DNA from 2 places in the Meiothermus taiwanensis WR-220 genome. Region 1 is predicted to be linked to the other one. Evidence: riboswitches for the same ligand, from Rfam matches in the RefSeq annotation. Region 1 holds a riboswitch; the other holds the start of a gene.

Evidence for each region. Region 1 has a riboswitch for S-adenosylmethionine ahead of MTAI_RS02065 (O-acetylhomoserine aminocarboxypropyltransferase/cysteine synthase family protein). Riboswitches for the same ligand answer to the same signal wherever they lie in the genome.
Region 2: it holds a riboswitch for S-adenosylmethionine, as region 1 does, so the genes downstream of both, MTAI_RS06355 (O-acetylhomoserine aminocarboxypropyltransferase/cysteine synthase family protein) here and MTAI_RS02065 (O-acetylhomoserine aminocarboxypropyltransferase/cysteine synthase family protein) in region 1, are expected to answer to the same signal.

Annotation. Positions count from the first base shown of each region.
Region 1 covers NZ_CP021130.1:397,392-402,884, forward strand. The annotation lists gene cmk ((d)CMP kinase) at 1-270, opposite strand, end outside; gene aroA (3-phosphoshikimate 1-carboxyvinyltransferase) at 302-1,582, opposite strand; gene MTAI_RS02060 (DHH family phosphoesterase) at 1,678-2,655, shown strand; SAM riboswitch class I at 2,821-2,969, shown strand; gene MTAI_RS02065 (O-acetylhomoserine aminocarboxypropyltransferase/cysteine synthase family protein) at 3,015-4,283, shown strand; gene metF (methylenetetrahydrofolate reductase [NAD(P)H]) at 4,273-5,148, shown strand; gene MTAI_RS02075 (zinc-dependent alcohol dehydrogenase) at 5,257-5,493, shown strand, end outside.
Region 2 covers NZ_CP021130.1:1,273,575-1,279,067, forward strand. The annotation lists gene metX (homoserine O-acetyltransferase MetX) at 90-1,229, opposite strand; gene MTAI_RS06355 (O-acetylhomoserine aminocarboxypropyltransferase/cysteine synthase family protein) at 1,262-2,554, opposite strand; SAM riboswitch class I at 2,793-2,918, opposite strand; gene gatC (Asp-tRNA(Asn)/Glu-tRNA(Gln) amidotransferase subunit GatC) at 3,032-3,319, shown strand; gene serS (serine--tRNA ligase) at 3,369-4,643, shown strand; gene rpoB (DNA-directed RNA polymerase subunit beta) at 4,998-5,493, shown strand, end outside.

The DNA of each region.
Region 1 (5,493 bases):
TACCTCGAGGCTGTGCAAGGCCTCGCTCACCTCGTGGCCGTCCAGAAAAACCAGGTTCTGGGTGGGGGTGGGTTGGAGCTCGAGGCGGTGCTTTGGCAGGCGTTTTTCAATTTCTTCGGCTGAAACATTCTCGAGCAAGCACATCAGGGCCACCGCCCGGTACAACAGGCCGCTGGAGATGTAGGGAATGCCCAGGCGCTGGGCTACCAGTTTGGCTACGCTGGTTTTGCCCGAGGCGGAGGGGCCATCTATGGTAATAACCTCGTTCATGGGTGAAGGGCTGGAAGGGGTGGGGCAGAAACTATACCTGGCCGGCCAGGCGATCCAGATCCTGCCAGAAGCTCGGGAAGCTGATGCTGGCCCACTCGGCGTCCTGCACCGTGACCCCTTTGGGCAGGCCACACACCGCAAAGGCCATGGCGATGCGGTGGTCGTGGAAGGGCTCAACCAGGCCGCCCCCCGCCACGCTGCCGCCGCGAATCCGCAGCCAGTCGGGGCCTACCTCGACCGGCACGCCCAGGTTTTGCAGGTTTTTGGCGATGGCCGCCACCCGGTCGGACTCCTTGACCCGCAGCTCCTCGAGGCCCGGAATATAGGTCTCACCCTCGGCCCAGGCCGCCGCCGCCGCCAGGATGGGCACCTCGTCCACCATCAGCGGAATCAGTCTGGGGTCTACCGCCACCCCCCTAAGCGCCGACGAACGGGCCCGAATCCAGCCCACCGGCTCGCCCTCCTGTCCCTCGGTCACTTCCCAGCTCAGGTCGGCCCCCATCTCTTTGAGCACCGTGAGCAGCCCGGTGCGGGTGGGGTTGAGGCCCACACCCTCCAAGGTAACCTCGGAATCGGGGGTGATCAGGGCGGCCACAATGAAAAAGGCCGCGCTGCTGAAATCGCCGGGTACGGTCAGGTCTTTGGCGGCGAAGGGTTCGGCCCGGCGGGTGCGGATCAGGCGGCCCTCCACCTCGATCGGCAGGCCGTAGTGCCTGAAGACCCGCTCGGTGTGGTCGCGGGTGGGGGCGGGCTCCAGCACCTCGGTGTCTTCTTCGGCGAAAAGCCCTGCCAGCAGAAGGGCGCTTTTGACCTGGGCGCTGGCTACCGGCAGCTCGTAGTGGATGCCCCGCAGCCCGCCGCCCCGGATGGCCAAGGGGGCCAGCTGGCCGTTCTCGCGGCCTTCGATGCGGGCACCCATCTGCCGCAAGGGGAGGGTCACCCGGCCCATGGGCCGCCGCCGGAGCGAGGCATCGCCGGTGAGCACCGCGAATATATCCTGCCCCGACAAAAGCCCCGCCACCAGCCGCATCAGGGTGCCGGCGTTGCCGCAGTCGAGCACGTCGCCGGGTTCTTTGAGCCGCAGGCCCACCCCTTTAATGTGAAAATGCTCGCCCTGCTCGGTAATTTCCGCCCCAAGCTGGCGCATCACCTGCGCGGTGGAGAGGGTGTCGCCGGCCTTGAGCGGGTAGTAGAGGGTGCTTTCGCCCTGGGCCAGCGTGCCCAGCATAAGGCCGCGGTGGGTGACCGATTTATCGCCGGGAACGCGAAGGGTGCCCTTGAGGGAGGAGGTAGGGGGAATAAGCCGTTCCATAAGTCCAACCGGGATTATAGCCTGTACGCGCACGAGGGGAGTTGGCGAATAGCGTACTCGCCTGGCTGGATGATTTGCCGTTATAGTGGGGTGTCATGGACGCTGCACACAACGCCCCCGAGCCCCGCTACTGGGAGAAGATTCGAACCGTGGCTGATACCTTACGCGAGCTCGAGGGCCCCATCATCGTGGTCTCGCATGTAGACCCCGATGGCGACGCGATTGGCTCGTCGCTGGGGCTCTTTCGAGCCCTCCAAGCCCTGGATAAAAAAGTGACCTGGATTGCCGACCCCCCGCGCTTCCTGCGGTTTTTGGTGCGGGAAGACGAGTACAGCGACCCCATCCAGCACGTGCCGGAGGGGGCCACCCTGGTGGTGCTGGACTCGGCGGAGCCCAGCCGGGTGGCGGGCGCGCCGGTGGAGGGATTCGTGATCAACATTGACCACCACGGCACCAACCCGCGCTTTGGCTACCTTTCGGTGGTAGATCCCTCCAAGGCCGCCACCGCCCAGATTGTCAAAGACCTGATTGATGCGCTGGGGGTCACCTGGACGCCTGAGATTGCCACCCCGGTGCTCACCGGCCTGATCACCGACACTGGCAACTTTCGCTTTGCCAATACCACCCCTGAGGTGCTGCACACCGCTGCCGAGCTGGTGGGGTACGGGGTGCAACTGGCCGAGCTGACCGACCGCCTGCAGTGGCGGCCGGTGGGCTACTTCAAGGCTATGGGGGCGGTGCTTTCCACGGTGGGGTTCCATTTTGGGGGGCTGCTGGTGACAGCCCATATGCCCCCTGGGATCAACGAGGAAGACTCCGACGACTTCGTGGGCATCATCCGCTACGCCGAGGGCAGCCAGATCGCGGTTTTTCTGCGTGAGCGCGAGGAAGGGGTGAAGATCAGCATCCGCAGCCGCGGCGGGGTTTCGGCCCAGGCGGTGGCGGTCAAGCTGGGCGGCGGGGGCCACGTGCCGGCGGCGGGGGCTACCCTGCGCGGCCTGACCCTGGAAGAGGCCTACCCCAGGGTGCTGGCGGTGGTGGAGGAAGAGCTCCGGCGGGCAGGCTACCTGTAGCACGGAAGCTGCTTGTGGACAAAACCGGCCCTGCCCAAGGCTGAAACAGCCGCATCGGTACCGATGCGGCTGTTTGGTTGTCTTTTTGACCCTGTATTTATCTTGACGATGACCCTTCCAGCCCATACCATTGCATAGAACCTTACCCGCCCAGGGTAAGCAGTTCTTCTATCCAGAGCAGCGGAGGGAACGGCCCGATGAAGCTGCGGCAACCTGCGGGGGCAATCGCCCATTACCGAGAAACCCCCGCGCTTGGTGCCAAATCCGCCCCGGTGTCGCTAGGCACAGCAAAGGCACCAGGGGAAAGATGGAAGAAGGGAAAAAAAAGCCCTTCTTCGCGCAGGACTGAAGGAGGGTAGATGGAGTTTTCCAGTCTAGCTGTTTTGAGTGGGCTTCCCCTACAAGATCCCCATAACGCGGTGGGCGTGCCGATCTATGCGACGGCGGCCTATGGCTTCGCCGACCTGGAGGACGGCGCCCATAAGTTTGCCACCAACCAGGGCTATACCTATGCCCGCATCCAGAACCCCACGGTGGCGGCCCTCGAGGCCCGTCTTACCGCCCTCGAGGGGGCTTTGGGGGCGGTTTGTTTGGCCTCGGGGCAGGCTGCCAGCTTTGCCAGCCTGCTGGCCCTGGTGCGCTCGGGCGACGAGATCGTGGCCAGCCCCGGCCTGTTTGGCGGTACGGTGGGCCTTTTGAACCAGGTGTTTGGCCTGATGGGGGTGCGGGTGCATTTTGTAGCGCCCGAGGTGGCGGCGGTGCAGGCGGCCTTGAGCGAGAAGACCCGGGCGGTTTTCGTGGAGGTGCTGGGGAACCCCTCGCTCGAGCTCCCCGACCTGCAAGGACTGGCGGAGCTCTGCGAGGCCCACCGGGTGGCCCTGGTGGTGGACAACACCTTTGGCGCGGTGGGGGCCTTAGCCCGCCCCCTGGAGCACGGGGCGCACGTGGTGGTGCACAGCCTGACCAAGTGGGCCAGCGGCCACGGCTCGATTCTGGGGGGGGCGGTGCTCTCGCGGGAAACCACCCTTTGGCAGCATTACCCGCAGTTCACCAGCCCCGACGCCCAGGGAAAAATCCCCTGGGAGCAGTTTGGGGCGCGGTGTTTTCTGGAGCGGGTGCGCCAGTTGGGGCTCTCGCTGGGCGGGATGGTGCTCTCGCCCTTCAACGCCTATTTGCTCTTCCAGGGCCTCGAGACGGTGGCGCTGCGCATCGAACGGGCCAGCCAGACCGCGCTGATGCTGGCCCGCTGGCTCGAATCCCAGCCCCAGGTGGCCTGGGTGCGCTACCCCGGCCTGCCCACCGACCCGGCCCACCCCCGGGCCACCCAGTACCTGCGCGGTGGGTATGGCAGCATTCTGACCTTTGGCATCCGGGGCGGGCTCGAGGGGGCCAGCCGCTTCCTTGCTAACCTGAAGATCATCCAGGCGCCCAATGTGGGGGACGCCCGCACCCTGGCGGTGCACCCCTGGACCACCACCCACAGCCGCATCCCCGAGGCGGCCCGCCGGGCGGCGGGGGTGGGCCCGGAGACCATCCGCCTTTCGGTGGGCCTCGAGAGCCCCCAGGATCTCCAGCAGATGCTCCTGGAGGCGCTGGCTGGTGTGGAGCAGGTGGGCCATGAAGATTAGCACCCTGCTGCAAAGCGGCCGGCCGATTTTTTCCTTCGAGTTCTTCCCGCCCAAAACCCCCCAGGGCGAGGCCGCGCTCTTCCGCACCCTGCACGAGCTCAAGCCCCTGAATCCCGCCTTTGTCTCCATCACCTATGGCGCTGGGGGCAGCGAGCGCAACAAAACCGCCGAGTGGGCCGCCCGCATCCAGAAGGAGGTGGGGCTGGTGGCGATGGCCCACCTGACCTGTGTGGGCAGTACCCGCGAGGAGCTGCTGGCCCGCCTGCACGAGTACGCCCAGGCGGGGGTAGAGAACATCATGGCACTGCGGGGCGACCCCCCCAAAGGCGTGCGGGAATTCCAGCCGGTGGCGGGGGGGTTCCGCTACGCCGCCGATCTCATCGCCCTGATCCGGGCCGAGTTTGGCGACCGCTTTGCGCTGGCCGGGGGCGGCTACCCCGAGGGGCATCCGGAGGCGGTGAGCCTCGAGGCCGACCTGCACCACCTGAAGCAAAAAGTGGAGGCCGGCCTCGACTTCGTGGTCACGCAGCTCTTCTTCAACAATGCCCTTTACTTTGGTTTTGTGGAGCGGGCCCGCCGCATTGGCATCGAGGTGCCCATCGTGCCGGGCCTGATGCCCATCACCGACCTGGCCCAGGTGCGCCGCTTTATGGATCTGTGCGGGGCCAGCATTCCGGGGCCGCTGCTTTCGCGCTTGGAGCGTGCCCAAAGCCCCGAGGAGGTGCTGGAGATTGGGGTCGAGCACACCACCCGCCAGGCCCAGGAGCTGCTCGAGGCCGGGGTTCCGGGCCTGCACCTCTACACCCTCAACAAATCGCCGGCCACGCGAAGGGTTATGCAAAACCTGCAAATGGTTCTGCGGTGACTTTTCCCCAGGCCACAAATGGGAGCAAAATGGAGGGGCATGCAAACCTCGACAACGGCGCCAACCACCCAAAGCCTGACCCGTTTAAGCGCTGGTTCGCGGGTGCTTATGCGCGGTTTGCTTTTTACACCCTCGGTGCCCCGCTATGTCGCCGCCAGGCTGTTGGGTAAGCGCTACCCGGCCCGTGCGCTTTCCCTGCAGCTGGCCACCCTGGCCGAACCCGAACGGCCCGCGGGTTTTGAGCGCCTCAAGGTGCGGCTATCGGGCATCTGTGGGAGCGACCTGGCTCTGCTTTACGGCAAGCAGGCCCCCACCCTTTCCGGGATGTTCTCCTTCCCGGCGATT
Region 2 (5,493 bases), 880 kb from region 1:
TAGGGCGGGTTCGAAGGGCGGGGTGCTGAAAAACGCGGTGGATGGCGCGCATAGCGCCACCCACTCGCGGGATTGCCCCGGGCGCGGTGCTACAGAAAATCGCCCAGAATGCGCTCCACCTGGTCGGTCTCGATTAGAAAGGCGTCGTGCCCATGCGGGCTGTGAATTTCACGGTAGATGCCGCCGCTCAGAGCGGCCATCTCACGGACTTCCTGAGCGGTGTAGAGCACATCGGTATCGATGCCAACGAACAGGCTGGGGATATGCTTTAGCTGGCGGAGGGCCGCCTCGAGGCCCCCACGCCCGCGGCCCACATCGTGGGTGTCCATGGCCTCCGATAGGGTGAGGTAGGCGTTGGCATCGAAGCGCCGGGCAAATTTTTCCCCCTGGTATAGCACATAGCTCTCCCCCCGCTCGGGGTGCTGCTGCCAGCGCAGCCGGAAGGAATCGGGGGAGCGAAAAGAGAGCATGGCGATGGCCCGTCCTAGTTGAAGCCCTAAGGGCTGCTCGGTGTAATAGCCGCCCCGGTAGCCGGGATCGGCCAGCACTGCTTCGCGTGAAAGCCGGTTAAAAGCCCGGGCCCAGGGGCTGTGCACCGGCGGCGCGGCCAGCACCACCATCTTGTTTACCCGCTCGGGGTACAGCAGGGCGAACTCGAGCGCCACCATCCCCCCCAGGCTGCCGCCCAGCAAGGTCACCTTTTCGATGCCCAGAAAGTCCAGCAGCTTGGCCTGGGCTCGAGCCAGGTCGCGCACGGTCAGCTTGGGAAACTCCGGGCCATACGGGCGTCCGGTCTCGGGGTTCTGTGAGAGGGGGCCGGTTGAGCCATAGCAGCTGCCGATGTGATTGGCGCAGATAACGAAATATTTATCGGTATCCAGCATCCGGCCCGGCCCAGCCAGCTCGTCCCACCAGCCCTCGGGCCCGAAGGCCTGATCCAGTTTGGGCAGGCTGCGCAGGGTTTCCTGGGTGTAGGTTCCGGCCAGATGCGCCGAGCCTGTCCAGGCGTGAAACACCAACACCGCATTGCTGCGCTCAAAGTTAAGCTGGCCGTAGGTCTCGTAGCGCATGCGCAGTTCAGGCAGTACACCGCCGTACTCGAGGCGGAAACCACCGGCCACCAGGGCCTGGGCCGGTACCGGTGGCGGTACCCGGCCCCGGCTTTTGGGTGGCTTGATCAGCAGGGCTTCATGGTCGCCCCAGGCCTCTTGAATAAGTAGATCGGTCATCTTATGCGCCCTCGGTAGACCGAACGCGGGGGTCAGACGCCCACCCGCGAGCGCAGGGCTTGCTTGAGATCGGCTTGGATGTCTTCGATGGCTTCCAGCCCCACGCTAATCCGCACCAGCTCGGGGTTGACCCCGGCGCGCACCTGCTCCTCCGGCGATAGCTGGGAATGGGTGGTGGAGGCGGGATGAATCGCCAGGGTGCGGGTATCGCCCACATTGGCTAGGTGGGAGACCAGCTCGAGCCGGTTGATGAAGCTCTTGGCGGCCTCGTACCCACCCTTGAGGCCGAAGGTAAGCACCGAGCCCGGCTTGCCCTTGAAGTACTTCTGGGCTTTGGCGTAGCTGGGGTGATCGTCCAGGCCGGGGTAGTTGACCCAGGCCACCTCGTCCTGCTCACGCAGCCAGTGGGCCAGGGCCAGGGTGTTTTGCACGTGCCGCTCGGAGCGCAGCGAGAGGGTCTCGAGGCCCAGGAGCAGCAGGAAAGCCTCGAAAGGCCCCAGGCACTGCCCCTGGTCGCGCAGGCCGTCCACGCGGGCCTTGATGATGAAGGCCAGGTTGCCCAGGGCCTTGTGCAGCTCGAGGCCGTGGTAGCCGGGCTGGGGCTGGGTAATCAGGGGGTAGCGCCCGTTGTCCCAGTTGAAGTTGCCCCCATCCACAATCAGACCGGCGATGGCCGCACCGTGCCCCCCAATCCATTTGGTACCGGAGTGGGTTACCACGTTGGCCCCCCACTCGATGGGGCGGAAGAGGTAGCCCCCGTGCCCAAAGGTGTTGTCCACAATCAGGGCGATGCCCCGCTCCTGGGCGGCCTGGGCGATGAGCTCGAAGTCGGGGATGTTGAGGGCCGGGTTGCCCAGCGACTCCAGGTACCAGAAGCGGGTTTTGTCGTCGGTCAGACGGATGAAATCGTCCACGCTCTCCGCACTGTCAGTAAAGCGGCTTTCAATGCCAAGCCGGGGCAGCGTCACTTTGAACTGGTTGATGCTGCCACCGTAAAGGTTGGGGGTAGAAACAAAGTTATCGCCAGCCTGGGCGATGTTGGTAATGGCCAGGAACTGCGCGGCATGGCCCGAGCTGGTAGCCAGGGCCGCCACCCCCCCCTCGAGGGCCGCGATGCGCTTCTCCAGCACATCGGTGGTGGGGTTCATGATGCGGGTATAAATGTTGCCGAACTCCTGCAACCCAAAGAGCCGGGCGGCGTGGTCGGCGTCCTTGAACTGGTACGAGGTGGTGGCGTAGATGGGCACCTGACGGGCCCCGGTGGTGGGGTCGGGGCTATAGCCGGCGTGTAGTTGCAGGGTCTCGAAACGGTGTTTTTGCGACATGCTGCTCTCCTACCACCCAGCGAACAGCGGCCTGGGCCGTCTGCTCCGATGGGAATGATCCGCGTGGGATTTGGGGCGCTTTTTGGTAGGAGTTTTGCTATAGCAAAACCCCCTACCAGACGTTCTTTTATGACTGGAAGGGGGTACGGCTTTGACATTCCGCTGCGCCACTTTTTGCGCGCTCCCTTCTCTTATCTTTCCCAACCGCCAGGCTATGCCTAGCCTTGAACATCGTGTGCCTACAACGTTCAGCAGTTGGGCCGGAATTAGCACCTTGCAAAAAGCCATCTGGTGATGAGCAGAGGCTTTTTGTGGGTTGCTGCGACTTCGCAGGGCCGAATCCCTCCATCGCTCTGGATAAAAGAACTTGACTGATTGTGGCCGCGCCCCAGCGCGGATAGATGTGAGTCTAGATAGACTGTCCTGTGATGTCAAGCCCGTGTACCCTCCCGCCTTGCGGGCGTTAGAATGGCACGCATGGAGATTACGCCGGAGCTGGTGAAACATCTGAGCAGGCTTTCGCGGCTTGCCCTTACACCGCAGGAAGAGGCCAAGCTCGAGGGCGAATTGCGCTCGATTGTAGGCTTTTTTGAAAAATTGAGCGAGCTGAACACCGAGGGCTTGCCCGAGATGGCCCGGCCGGTAGAGACCACCAACCGCCTGCGGGCCGATCAGGTTCGCCCCTCGCTCACCCAGGAGCAGGCCCTGTCGGTGGCTATAGAAGTGCACGAGGGCCAGTTTAAAGTGCCCAGGGTTATTGAATAGCCGATGCGTTTTGTACTAGAAGAGCCGACCAAGCACCCTTGGACTTTTTATGCTAGACATCAAATTCATCCGCGAGAACCCCGAAGCTGTTCGTCAGGCCATAGAAAAAAAAGGGCTTACCCTCGAGCTCGACAAGCTGCTCGAGCTCGACCAGGAGGTGCAGGCCCTCAAGCGCACCATTGAAAAAATACAGGCCGAACGCAACGCCAACGCCAAGGCAGCGGCCAGGGCCAAGCCGGAAGAGCGGGCGGCCATGATCGAGCGGGGTAAAGAGATCGGCCGCCAGCTGGCTGAACTCGAGCCCCGGTTGCGCACCCTCGAGGCCCAGCTCAAGCAGCTCCTCTACCTGACCCCCACCCTTCCCTGGGAAGGGGCCCCGGTGGGGCCGGACGACTCCTTTAACGTCGAGACGCGCGTGCATGGCAATCCGCGAACCTTTCTGTTCGAACCGCTGGATCACGTGGCCTTGATAGAAAAGAACGGCTGGGGTGATTTTGAGCGCGCCGCTAAGGTTTCTGGCTCGCGTTCTTACATCCTCAAGGGTGATCTGATGGTCTACGAGCAGGCCCTGCTGCGCTTTGCGCTCGACCGGATGATCCAGGCTGGCTTCACACCGATGAGCGTGCCCAGCCTGACCAAAGAGGAGGCGCTTTACGCCCACGGACAGTTTCCCGCCGCCCGCGATCAGGTCTACTCGGTGGATGGGGGGGAGGTCTACCTGGCGGGCACCGCCGAGGTGCTGTTGAACTACCTGCACGCGGGGGAAATTCTCGCAGAGTCAGAGCTCCCCCGAACCTATTGCGCGCTCTCCCCCTGTTTTCGCAGTGAGGCCGGTTCCGCTGGAAGGGATGTGCGGGGCCTGATGCGCGTTCACCAGTTCAACAAGGTGGAGCAGTACGTGCTATGTAAGGCCGATCTGGACGAATCGAATCGCTGGTTCGAGACGATGCTTTCGATCTCCGAGGGCATTTTGCAGGCCCTCGAGCTGCCCTACCGGGTGATCGAGGTATCCACCGGGGATATGGGGCTGGGCAAGTACCGCCAGGTAGACCTCGAGACCTGGGTGCCCAGTGAAAACCGCTACCGCGAGACCCATTCCTGCTCGGCGCTGCTCGACTGGCAGGCCCGGCGGGCGGGCCTCCGCTACCGCGACGAACGCGGCAAAATACACTACGCCTACACGCTCAACAACACCGCTTTGGCGACCCCCAGGATCTTAGTGATGCTGCTGGAAAATCACCAGAACGAGGATGGCACCGTGAATGTTCCCAAGGCTGTGCAGCCTTATTTCGGCAAGGAGAAGCTCGAGCCCTCGGCCTTGTAGGCAGGCCGGTCTGCGGGTCGGATGGAAACTCTACGCTGCTCGGGCGAAAGCCGAAGGCCTTGCTGGGTCAACGGTTCTCCTCAAACACCTCGTCCTGTGTTACAATCTGGCTATAGAGCCGAACGGTGAGGTGCGCGTATTGTGCCTTTACGTGTAGTTGTGCTACACTAGCGTTTGTGTTTTGTGGCCTGCACCTCGAGTGTGACCCACAAACAGCGTAAGAGCCAGCCGCCGCAGGGAGTTTTCGCCTGCGGAAGAACCCTGTTAGCTTACGAAAACCCCCCAGCGACCCCAAGCAAGCCGTAGCTGCACCGCCTGCGTGCAGCCAAAGCCCACGGGTTAAGAGGTGTTTTGATGAAGATAGAGCGGTTCGGCAAGATTAACGAAGTCATTCCCCTTCCACCCCTCACCGAGATTCAGGTCGACTCGTTCACCAAAGCCTTACAGGCCGACGTACCCCCTTCCAAGCGGGAAAACATTGGCCTGCAAGCGGCTTTTAAAGAGACCTTCCCCATCGAGGAGGGTGAGAAGGGGCGGGGGCTGGTGCTGGATTTTCTCGAGTACCGCCTGGGTGAACCCCCCTTCGATCAGGACGAGTGCCGGGAGAAAGACCTCACCTACCAAGCGCCGCTATACGCCAAACTGCTGCTGGTACATAAGGACACCGGCTTGCTCAAGGAAGATGAAGTCTTTCTGGGCGACCTGCCCCTCATGACCCAGGACGGCTCCTTTATCGTGAATGGGGCCGATCGGGTGATCGTTTCACAGATCCACCGCTCGCCAGGGGTGTACTTCACCGCAGACCAGACGCGTCCGGGCAGGTTCGTGGCCTCGGTGATTCCCCTGCCCA